DNA from 3 places in the Yinghuangia sp. YIM S09857 genome. Region 3 is predicted to be linked to each of the others. Evidence: riboswitches for the same ligand, from Rfam matches in the RefSeq annotation. Region 3 holds a riboswitch; each other region holds the start of a gene.
What was found. Region 3 has a riboswitch for cobalamin ahead of ACRX5S_RS02910 (ABC transporter substrate-binding protein). Riboswitches for the same ligand answer to the same signal wherever they lie in the genome.

Region 1 (3,272 bases), on a different contig from region 3:
CCGACTCCTTCGGGACGGTGGGAAGCCCGGCGGCCGACATCTGGTCCGGAGCCGGTCCGGGCGCCGCGACCACGGGCACGGGCACGGCGGTGACCCCCGGGAACCCGGGCGCGGATCCGGTGGCCGCCGTGCCCTGGATTCCGCGGTCGGCCCAGCGGTGCACGTGTGGGAGGTCGTCGTCCAGCCAGTACGCGTGCCCGTCGTCCTCGACGACCAGCAACTCCTCGAACTTCGCTCCCACGCCCCGGAATCCGACGTGCGGCTCGACCGCCCACAGGCCGGGGGTCGCCGGATGGTCGGACAGTCTGCGGTGGTTCCACAGCGGCGACCAGCCCTCGCGGTGGCCGCGCAGTCCGTCGTGCAGCAGGCCGCGCAGCGCGCGCATGCCGAACCCGAAGGCGTGCGGCCGCAGTCGGGCGTCGGAGACCTTGTCCACACGGTGCGCGATGACCCCGAACGGGTAGGCGCGATGCCGGTTCTCGTAGCCCTGGCGGGCCATCAGGGCGTCGACGTCCAAATAGATCTGACGCAGCGTCCGACCGGCCTGCACGGCTTCGAGGATGAACGCGCGGTGCGCCGCGAGGTCGTCGAGGAGGCGGTCCACGACGGGGTTCGGGCCGAGCGACGTCGTGTACCCGATGTCGGCCGTGCAGCCGTCGAACACCGGGGCCACGTCGAGGATGAACGGCATGCCCTCGGCGAGCCGCCGGTTGGTCGCGAAGAACTGGTGCGGGACCTTGAAGCCGGTGAACGCGGTGCGGTCGCCGAACCACGCGAACGGCAGGTGCAGCCAGTCGCGTACGCCGTGTTCGACGAGCCACTGCCGCATCATCGCGGTGGCTTCGCGCTCGGTCGTGCCGGGGCGCAGGCGCGCCGCGACCGCCTCCGCGCAGTCGTAGGCCAGGCGTTGCGCGACGCGGAAGCCGTCGAGGTCGGCACCGGTCATGCCGGACGCGCCGACGGGTCCGCCCGAGGCGGCCGCAGAAGCCTTGCCGGCCGATCCGGCCGATCCGGCCGAAGGAGCCGAACCGCCCCTGCCGACCGGGCCGGTCGAGCCGATGGGTGGGTCCGTAAGCGGGGTCGCCATGCCGACCGCCTTTCGGAGAGGTGAACCGTGCGGGAACGGGGCGCGAAGCGCGCGAGCACGCGGCGAGCGGCCCAGGCGGAGGTCCGGACAGAAGGTGTTACCCGGGGTAACATACCTGGCTCCCGGGCGGGACGGAACCCCTCGCGCCGCGACGCGTGCCGCGCGACACGCCGAACACAACCACTGGTGGTTCGCGTCGGGGGTACCCACTACATATATGCTCCTGCTCGCAGCGAGTTCACCTGCTCCGCGCTGTCGGGGCAGGTGGCGAAAAGGTGCTGATGTCGTGTCATGCGGCATTGATCCTTTGAAGAGGGAACCCGGGTGCGAGCACTCGCGACACGTCGCGGCGCGCGTACGCCAAGCCGGGACTGCCCCCGCAGCGGTGAGCGGGAACGACCGCCGTCACCAAGCACTCCGGCCCCGGCCGGGGGAAGCGACGGCCACTAGGAACTCCGCGCTCCGGCACACCCGTGGTGTGCCGGTGCCCGGCATGCCCGCGAGTCCGAAGACCTGCTCGCCGCCCGTGCCCGCCCCCTGTCAGGCGGCGCACGGTGGTCACCGCATTTCGAGCTCGCGAGGAGAGAGCCCGTGACCGTCATGGACAGCGCGATTCCGCGCGCCCAGAACCACCCGGTATCAACCGGTTTGTCGGCATCCCCGGCGGACCCTGCCGCCGCCCTCGCCGCCACCGTCGCCGTCGTCGAGGCCCTCGCCGACGACCTCCACGACGTCGACCCGCGGCGCGTCGCCACCCGGGCCCTCGCCGGACTCCACACCGGAGCCACGGACGCCGAACGCGACGCCCTCGTCGTCCGCACCGCGGCCGAACTCATCGCCGAGGAACCCGAGTACTCCCGCCTCGCCGCCCGCCTCCTGGCCCGCACCATCGACGCCGAGGTCCGCACCCACGGCATCGCCGGCTTCAGCTCCGGCATCGCCCTCGGCCACACCGAAGGCCTCGTCGGCGACGAGACCGCCGCCTTCGTCGCCGCACACGCAGCGGAACTCGACGCCGCCGTAGACCCGTCCGCCGACCGCCGCTTCGAGTACTTCGGCCTGCGAACCGTCTACGACCGCTACCTCCTGCGTCACCCCGTCAACCGCGCCGTCGTCGAGACCCCGCAGCATTTCCTGATGCGCGTAGCCTGCGGCCTCGCCAAGACCGCCCCCGAGGCCGTCGGCTTCTACCGCCTCATGTCCTCCCTCGCCTACCTGCCCAGCTCCCCGACCCTCTTCAACTCCGGCACGCGCCACACCCAGATGTCCTCCTGCTACCTGCTCGACTCCCCGCAGGACAACATCGAGTCCATCTACGACATGTACGGCCGCATCGCCCGCCTCTCCAAGTTCGCCGGCGGCATCGGCGTCGCCTGGTCCCGCATCCGCTCCCGAGGCGCCCTCATCCGCGGCACCAACGGCCACTCCAACGGCATCGTCCCCTGGCTCAACACCCTCGACGCCTCGGTCCAAGCGGTCAACCAGTGCTTCGCCCCCGAGACGCCGGTGTTCACCGCCGACGGCCCCAAGGCCATCGGCGACGTGCAGATCGGCGATCTGGTGCTCGGCATCTCCGGCGAATACCGCGCGGTGGAAGGCAAGTTCGCGTACCTCCAGCGCGACCCGATGGTGCGGGTGGACGTCAAGCACGGCATCGCGCCGCTGGACGTGACGGCGGGCCACCCCTTCTACGCGGTCACCGGCGTACCCATGGAGACCACGCCGGCGCGGACGATGCGCCAGTTGCAGAAGGGCACGGTGCGCGCCGCCTGGACCGAGGCCGGGCACCTGCAAAAGGGTGACTTCGTCGCGCAGGTCATCCCGACGGAGACCGTGCCGGTCGAGGGCCTGACCGACGACGACGCCCGCCTGTACGGAATCCTGCTCGGCGACGGACACCTCGCCGCCGACGGCCGCGAATGGGGCGTCTCGGGGAACCCCGACAAGGACACCCACCTCCAGTTCGTCCGCGACTACCTCGCCGAACGCGACATCCACTATTGGGAGACCGCACGAGGGACGACGTACGCCCAGGTCCGCTGGGCCGCCGGGCGCGGCGTCACGCGTGACCTGGTCACCGGCCGCGTGCTCGGCGCCGGTCCCGCGACCCTGCCGTTCACCCGCGAGGACATCTACGACGGCAACCGGCGCAAGCGCATCGCGCGGCGCTTCGCCCACCTCCCCA
Region 2 (3,272 bases), 180 kb from region 3:
GGGCACGCGCACGATGGTGACGTGCGGCCCGATGCGCGGCGCCAGCAGCGCGATGCGGTCCGCGTTCAACACCGCGTCGGCGGTGTGCAGCCCTTCGTGCCACACGCGCCCGTCCACGCTGGCGGTCGACGACATCGCCAACACCGGGCAGTCGACGGCGAGTCCGCGCGCGACGGCGCGGTGGCCGCGGTGCACGGCGGCCACCCAGCCCGCGTACGGCGCGATGCCCTCGATGGCCTTCCACGTCGGGTCGAACTCCCACTCGCCGTGGTGCCCGGCGTGCAGGCTCTGGCCGTAGCCGCCGCCGAGACCGCCGGGCAGGGGGCGCTGCGAGACGTAGTGGCGCGCCGCGTGCACGGCGCGCACGCCCACGGTCCGCGCCACGAGCGGGGCGTTCAGGTCGAGGAACGCGCTGTTCAGGAACAGCCCGTCGACAATCCCGCGCCCGGCGCGGTGGTGCGCCCACAGGGCCGCGATCAGGCCGCCGGTCGAATGGCCGTTCACCAGCAGCGTGTCGTGGCCCTCGGTGTCGCGCACGATCTGCGCGGCCAGGTCCAGTTCCTCGGCGTAGCGGCCGAGGTCGTCGATGTAGTTGGTGCGGCGGTGCGGGCGGATCGAGCGGCCGTACGAGCGCAGGTCGAGGGCGTAGAAGTCGAAGCCGAGCGCGGTGAACCGGTCGGCCAGGTGGGTCTGGAAGAAGTAGTCGTTGAACCCGTGGACGTACAGCACCGCGCGCCGGGTCGGAACGTCCGCGCGCCGCCGGACCAGGGTCGCGACGGCCTCGCCTTCGGCGTCGTCGCGGAGGCGGAGCGTCGCGCTCTCGTAGGGGGCGCCGAGGACGTCGGGAGCGTAGTCGGGGACGAGGCCGGGGTCTTCCATGGGGGCAGTCTGCCATCGCGGCGGGCGGGGTCGGATCAGGCGCGGGGGCGTGTGAGAGGCTGTCGCCCGACAGCAGGGAAGGAATCCGGTGCGACACCGGAGCGGTCCCGCCACTGTGACCGGAAGGCCAGGCCCGACCGGCGCGCCGACTCGTTCGACGCGTCCGCGTGCGGGGCATGAGCCCTCCGGGAGCCAGACACTTCCGGCTGTCCGGGCCCGTGCCGCGGGCCCGCCACCTACCAGGGCGTGGACACCCGAGGGAGGCCGACAGCCCATGTCGCCGCGCATACCGTGCCGTTCCCGGAGCCTGGCGGTTCGCCGGTGACCGCCGGGTACCCGTTCTCCGCCGTCGTCGGACTCGCCGACCTGCGCCTCGCCCTCCTGCTCAACGCCGTGTCGCCCGGCGTCGGCGGCGTGCTGGTGCGCGGGGAGAAGGGGACCGCGAAGTCGACCGTCGTACGGGCGCTCGCGGCGCTGCTACCGGACACCGCCACGGTGTCCGGCTGCCGCTTCGCCTGCGACCCCGCGGCCCCCGACACCGCCTGCCCCGACGGCCCGCACGACCAGGACGGGCCGGGCGAGGTGCGCCGGGCCCGACTGGTCGAACTCCCGGTCGGCGCCTCCGAGGACCGCCTCGTCGGATCCCTCGACCTGGAGCGCGCGCTGGCCGAGGGAGTCAAGGCGTACGAACCAGGACTGCTCGCCGCAGCCCACCGGGGGCTGCTGTACGTGGACGAGGTCAACCTGCTGCACGACCACCTGGTGGACCTGCTCCTCGACGCGGCGGCGATGGGCACCGCGCATGTGGAGCGCGAGGGCGTCTCGGTGCGGCACGCCGCGCGGTTCATCCTCGTCGGCACGATGAACCCGGAAGAGGGGGAACTGCGGCCGCAGTTGCTCGACCGCTTCGGTCTCACGGTGGAGGTCGCCGCGAGCCGCGAGCCGCGCGAACGGGCCGAGGTGGTGCGGCGCAGGCTGCGGTACGAGGCCGACCCGGAGGGTTTCGCACGCGGATGGGAGCACGAAGACGCGGCGCTCGCGGAGCGCATCAGGAGCGCGCGGGCGCTGCTGCCGGACGTCGTGTTGCCGGACGCGGAACTTGAGCGGATCGCGCGCGTGTGCGCGGCCTTCGAGGTCGACGGGCTGCGAGCCGACCTGGTCACGGCCCGGACGGCGATGGCGCTGGCCGCGTGGGACGGGCGTACGGAGGTCGGGGCAGGTGACGTCCGGCAGGCGGCGCGGCTGGCACTGCCGCACCGGCGGCGCCGAAATCCCTTCGACGCGCCGGGTCTTGACGAGGACAGGTTGGACGAGGCGCTGTCGGAGGAGCCGGGGGAGGTTGAGGGGTCGGACAGGCCGGGCGACGGCCCTGGGCCGGACGCCGATGCGGGCCGGAATCCGGACACCGACCCCGACCCCGATCCCGACCCCGACCCGGACGGCGGGCCCGACGGACCGGGTCCCGACGGGGGGCCGGGGGGCGGGGGAGCGCCGCCGGCCCCGCGGCCTGATTCCGGCGCAGGCGCGGACGCCACCTCCACGGCCCCGCTCGACGTGACACCACCGCCAACCGAACACCCGCGCTCCGCCCCGGAATCCGCAGCCGCCGCCGAGCAGCCGGCCGTAGCCGCGGCCGAGCCCTACCGTGCCCGGCTCATCGCCGTGCCCGGCCTCGGCCACGGCGCGGCGGGCCGGCGGTCGCGCGCCGAGACCGGGACCGGCCGTACGACCAGGGAGCGCCGGCCAACGGGGGCCCGCGCGGGGCACCTGCACCTGGCGGGCACCGTACGCGCCGCCGCGCCGCACCAGATCGCGCGCGGGCGACGCGGCCCGGGGCTCGTCGTGCGGCGCGACGACCTGCGCGAGGCGGTCCGCGAGGGCCGTGAAGGCAATCTCGTGCTCTTCGTCGTGGACGCGTCCGGCTCGATGGCCGCCCGCGCGCGCATGCGCGCAGTAAAGGGTGCGGTGCTCTCACTGTTGCTGGACGCGTACCAGCGGCGCGACAAGGTGGGGCTGGTGACCTTCCGGGGATCCGGCGCCGAACTCGCGTTGCCGCCCACGTCGTCGGTCGAGGCGGGCGCGGCGCGGCTGGCCGCGCTGCCGACGGGCGGGCGTACGCCGCTCGCGGCCGGGCTGCTGCGCGCGCACGAGGCGTTGCGCGTCGAGCGCTTGCGCGACCCCCGGAGACGTCCGCTTGTCGTCGTGGTGACGGACGGGCGCGCGACGCACGGCCGCGACGCGCTCGGCGAAGCGCGGCGCGCCGCCGGGTTGTTGGCCGCGTCGGGCACGGCGTCGGTGGTGGTCGACTGCGAGAGCGGCCCGGTGCGCCTCGGTCTCGCCGCACGACTCGCCGCCGACCTCGGCGGCCCCGTGCTGGGCCTCGGCGAACTTGC
Region 3 (3,272 bases):
GCGACCTGGGACTTGATGACGACGGCCAAGGCGTTCGTCTCCGGGCCCTGCGCCTGCGTGACGAAGCGGACCGTCAGGCGCTTGCCGTCCCGGCTCCGGATCCCGTCGCCGCCCTTGAGCCAACCGGCCTCGTCCAGAAGGCGGTTCGCCTCGACGATGTCCGTGCGCTGGGTGGGGACCGCGTACGGGTAGCCCTCGGGGTAGAGCCCGGTCGCGGTGGCGAACGAGCCCTCGGCGACGTCCTCGCCCAACTCGCGGTAGTCGATGGCCCGCGCGAACGCACGCCGCACCCGCGCGTCGTCGAACGGCGCGGCCGTGAGGTTCATGTCGATCAGCAGCGCCTGGAGCGCCTTGGGCGAGGTCTTGAGCGCCGCGTCGGTACGCCCGGCGAGTGTGAGGCCGGCGTCCGGCGAGGGGTAGAAGGCGAGTTGGGCTTCGCCCGACTGCACACCCGCGATGCGGGCCTGCTCGTCGGGGACCACCTTGACCGTCACGGCCGGGAGTTTGGGCCTGCCGGCCCAGTACTTGTCGTACCGCGTCAGTCCGAGGAGGTCGGGACTCCACGAGGTAATCGCGTAAGGGCCGGTGAACGCACCCGAGTTCACGATCTTCGCGGAGTTCCCGCCCGCGGCCTCGACCGCCTCGGTGTCGTAGATCTGCAACGACGTGTCGCGAGCGGCGAGCGCGGCGGGCACGGCGGCGTTGGGGGCGGGCGTGGTGAGGACCAGGTCGAGCGGCCCGGTGGCGCGTACGGCCGTGCCCTCGGCCAGGTAGGTGCGTACCGCCTTCGACTTGGCGATCTGGCGGGTGAGCGCCGCGTCGACGGCGGCGGCGTCGACGGGCTTGCCGTTCTGGAAGGTCAGACCGGGACGCAGCGTGATCCGCCATTCGGTGGGCGAAGTCTGGACCACGGATTGCGCGAGCCACGGCCGGACGACGCCGTCCTCGCCCGCCTCCATCAGGTTCTCCGCGACGCCCCAGTCGAACAGCCAGTTGGTCCCGGTGCCGACGGGGTCGAGGCCGGCGATCGGGTAGGAGTTGTAGATCGTCAGCGGCTTCTCGGCGGCGCCCCCGGGCGGCTTCGCCGCGGGATCGTCACCGCCGCCGCACCCGGTGGCCAGCACGGCCAGCGCGGCGGCGGAGGCCGCGGCCAAGCGTGTGCGGCGGGCCGCCGCGGACATTCGGCGGCGCACGCGGCCGCCGAACGCGGACGCGGGTCTGTCGGGGGATGCCATGGCGCTCTCCTTCGCGAGTTCCGGGCACCGGAACCGGAGAGCAAGCGAGCGCACGGCCGAACGGCCTCCGCACGACCCGCCCTCGGGGCCCGGCTGGAACCGCACGCATGCCGCGTACGGGCGTCGGCAGGTCTTCGGACTCGCGGGCCCCCGGGCACATCGCCTCGTCCCCCGAACGAGGCATCAGGCCCGGACCTACTGGCCGTCGCTTCCCGGACCACGTGCGGTCCAGTGCTCATGACGGCGGTCGTTCCCGCTCACCGCTGCGGGGCAGTCCCGGATTCCCACCGGGTTCCCTCTTGCGACGCCCTCCCGCACAAGGCGAAGGGCGAACCGATGCGCCCACCACGGTAGCGGCCCGGATCCCGCGAACGGCACGCGGGGCGCGTGGCACCCTGCTCGCGGACGGCGGGCCGTGCGGGTGACACACGCGCGGACCGGGCGGCGGAACACTGAAGCGGAATCGACCACGTCCAGTCCGCGCCATGACCGCGGACAGCCGGCACGAACCACGTATCCGGGCCGTCCGCGATACAGGAGACTCCCCACCCGACTCGACGGATCGCAGGCGCGCACGGCTTCCTGAATGGGCAGGAGGACAAAGGGGTCTTGTCACCTTCTCCGGGCCCGCCTCGCGCACGACAGCTGTGCCGCCACACCGGGGGCTTGTGGCGGACGTCCGGTGAGTGGTCGGTACGCTCTCGCATCCACGGTCCGTTTCCGCCCATCCCCGTGCCGTCTTCCGCTGCGCCGCGTGGCACTGTTCCTCGCGCCACGATCCTGGGAACGCCTATGCACCACCGGCCCCACGGCCTGCCCCGCCTTGGTTGGATCACTCACGTCTCGGCGGACGCCCCAACGCGGCAGGTCTACCGGGAGACCATTGAACTCGCGGTCGCAGCAGAGGAGTTCGGGTTCCACAGCTTCTGGGTGGCGCAGCATCACTTCGGTGCGCAGGGTGGTTTGCTGCCGGCGCCGCTGGTGCTCCTCGCTGCCGTCGCGGAGCACACGAGTCGCATCCGTCTGGGCACCGCCGTCGTTGTCGGCCCTGCCGAGAGCGCCCTTCGGCTCGCCGAAGATGCCGCCGTGGTCGACGCGTTGAGCGGTGGCCGCCTCGAACTCGGCATCGGGGCGGGGGCCGACGCGGTGGCCTCCCGCGCGTTCGCGCTCGACCACGATCGCCGCCACCAAGTGCTGGACAATCTGCTCCCCGTGCTCCTCGACGCCCTCGACGGCCGCGAGCTCGCCGGCGGCGCACGTCTGTCACCTCCCGCACCGGGACTGTCCGGGCGCGTCTGGCTGGGCACCGGCTCCGCGGCCGGCGTGGAGCGTGCGGCGCGTCTCGGGCTCGGGATCATGTACGGGCGCCGCGGGCCGGGTCCCGAAGGCCCGCACAAACAGGACGCCGAATACGCGCGGCTCGCCGACAACTACCGCGCCACCATGGAACGGACCAGTCACGTGCCGCGAATAGCCGTGTCGCGCCCGGTGTTTCCGTCCGAGTCGGACGACAGCGCCCGTGACGTCCTCGTACCGCGTTTGCGGGGCTGGGTCGAGGAGGGCATCCGCACCGGTCGCTACCCGCAGGGCTTCGATGCGGAGGGGTATTTGGACGCCGGGGCGTTCGCGTACGGCGCTCCCGACCGTGTCGCCGCCGTCCTGGCTCGCGACCCGGGGCTCCCCGGTGCGACGGATCTGCTGTGCCACACCCAACCGGTCCGGCTCGGCTTGCGTGAGGTTCTGCCTGCCCTGAAGTTGATCGCCCGTCAGGTCGCCCGTCAGGTCGCCCGTGCGGGCGCACGCGCCTGACGACTGCGTGGCGCACCAGGAGGTGAAGACGCACACCTGACGGTTGCGGCGCCCGCGCGGAGCCGGGGGCCGCGGAGCCCTGCGTCCCGCCGACCCGGCAGGCGCACGTCATCACGCCCGGCCATCCAGGCCGCGCGGGCCGTGACCTCCGCCCAGCCCGCCTCGCGCTCCCGTGGCAAACTTCGCGGGTGCAGATCGCGATGCTTGGGCCATTTGAGGTGCGCTCGG

Region 1: linked by a shared signal. The riboswitch ahead of ACRX5S_RS10765 (ribonucleoside-diphosphate reductase subunit alpha) and the one ahead of ACRX5S_RS02910 (ABC transporter substrate-binding protein) in region 3 are both predicted to bind cobalamin.
Region 2: linked by a shared signal. The riboswitch ahead of ACRX5S_RS02175 (putative cobaltochelatase) and the one ahead of ACRX5S_RS02910 (ABC transporter substrate-binding protein) in region 3 are both predicted to bind cobalamin.

What each region holds. Positions count from the first base shown of each region.
Region 1 covers NZ_JBPKBH010000004.1:421,706-424,977, forward strand. The annotation lists gene ACRX5S_RS10760 (M24 family metallopeptidase) at 1-1,087, opposite strand, end outside; cobalamin riboswitch at 1,357-1,622, shown strand; gene ACRX5S_RS10765 (ribonucleoside-diphosphate reductase subunit alpha) at 1,688-3,272, shown strand, end outside.
Region 2 covers NZ_JBPKBH010000001.1:500,570-503,841, forward strand. The annotation lists gene ACRX5S_RS02170 (alpha/beta hydrolase) at 1-879, opposite strand, end outside; cobalamin riboswitch at 958-1,081, shown strand; gene ACRX5S_RS02175 (putative cobaltochelatase) at 1,201-3,272, shown strand, end outside.
Region 3 covers NZ_JBPKBH010000001.1:681,870-685,141, forward strand. The annotation lists gene ACRX5S_RS02910 (ABC transporter substrate-binding protein) at 1-1,235, opposite strand, end outside; cobalamin riboswitch at 1,344-1,588, opposite strand; gene ACRX5S_RS02915 (LLM class flavin-dependent oxidoreductase) at 2,028-3,044, shown strand; gene ACRX5S_RS02920 (ATP-binding protein) at 3,233-3,272, shown strand, end outside.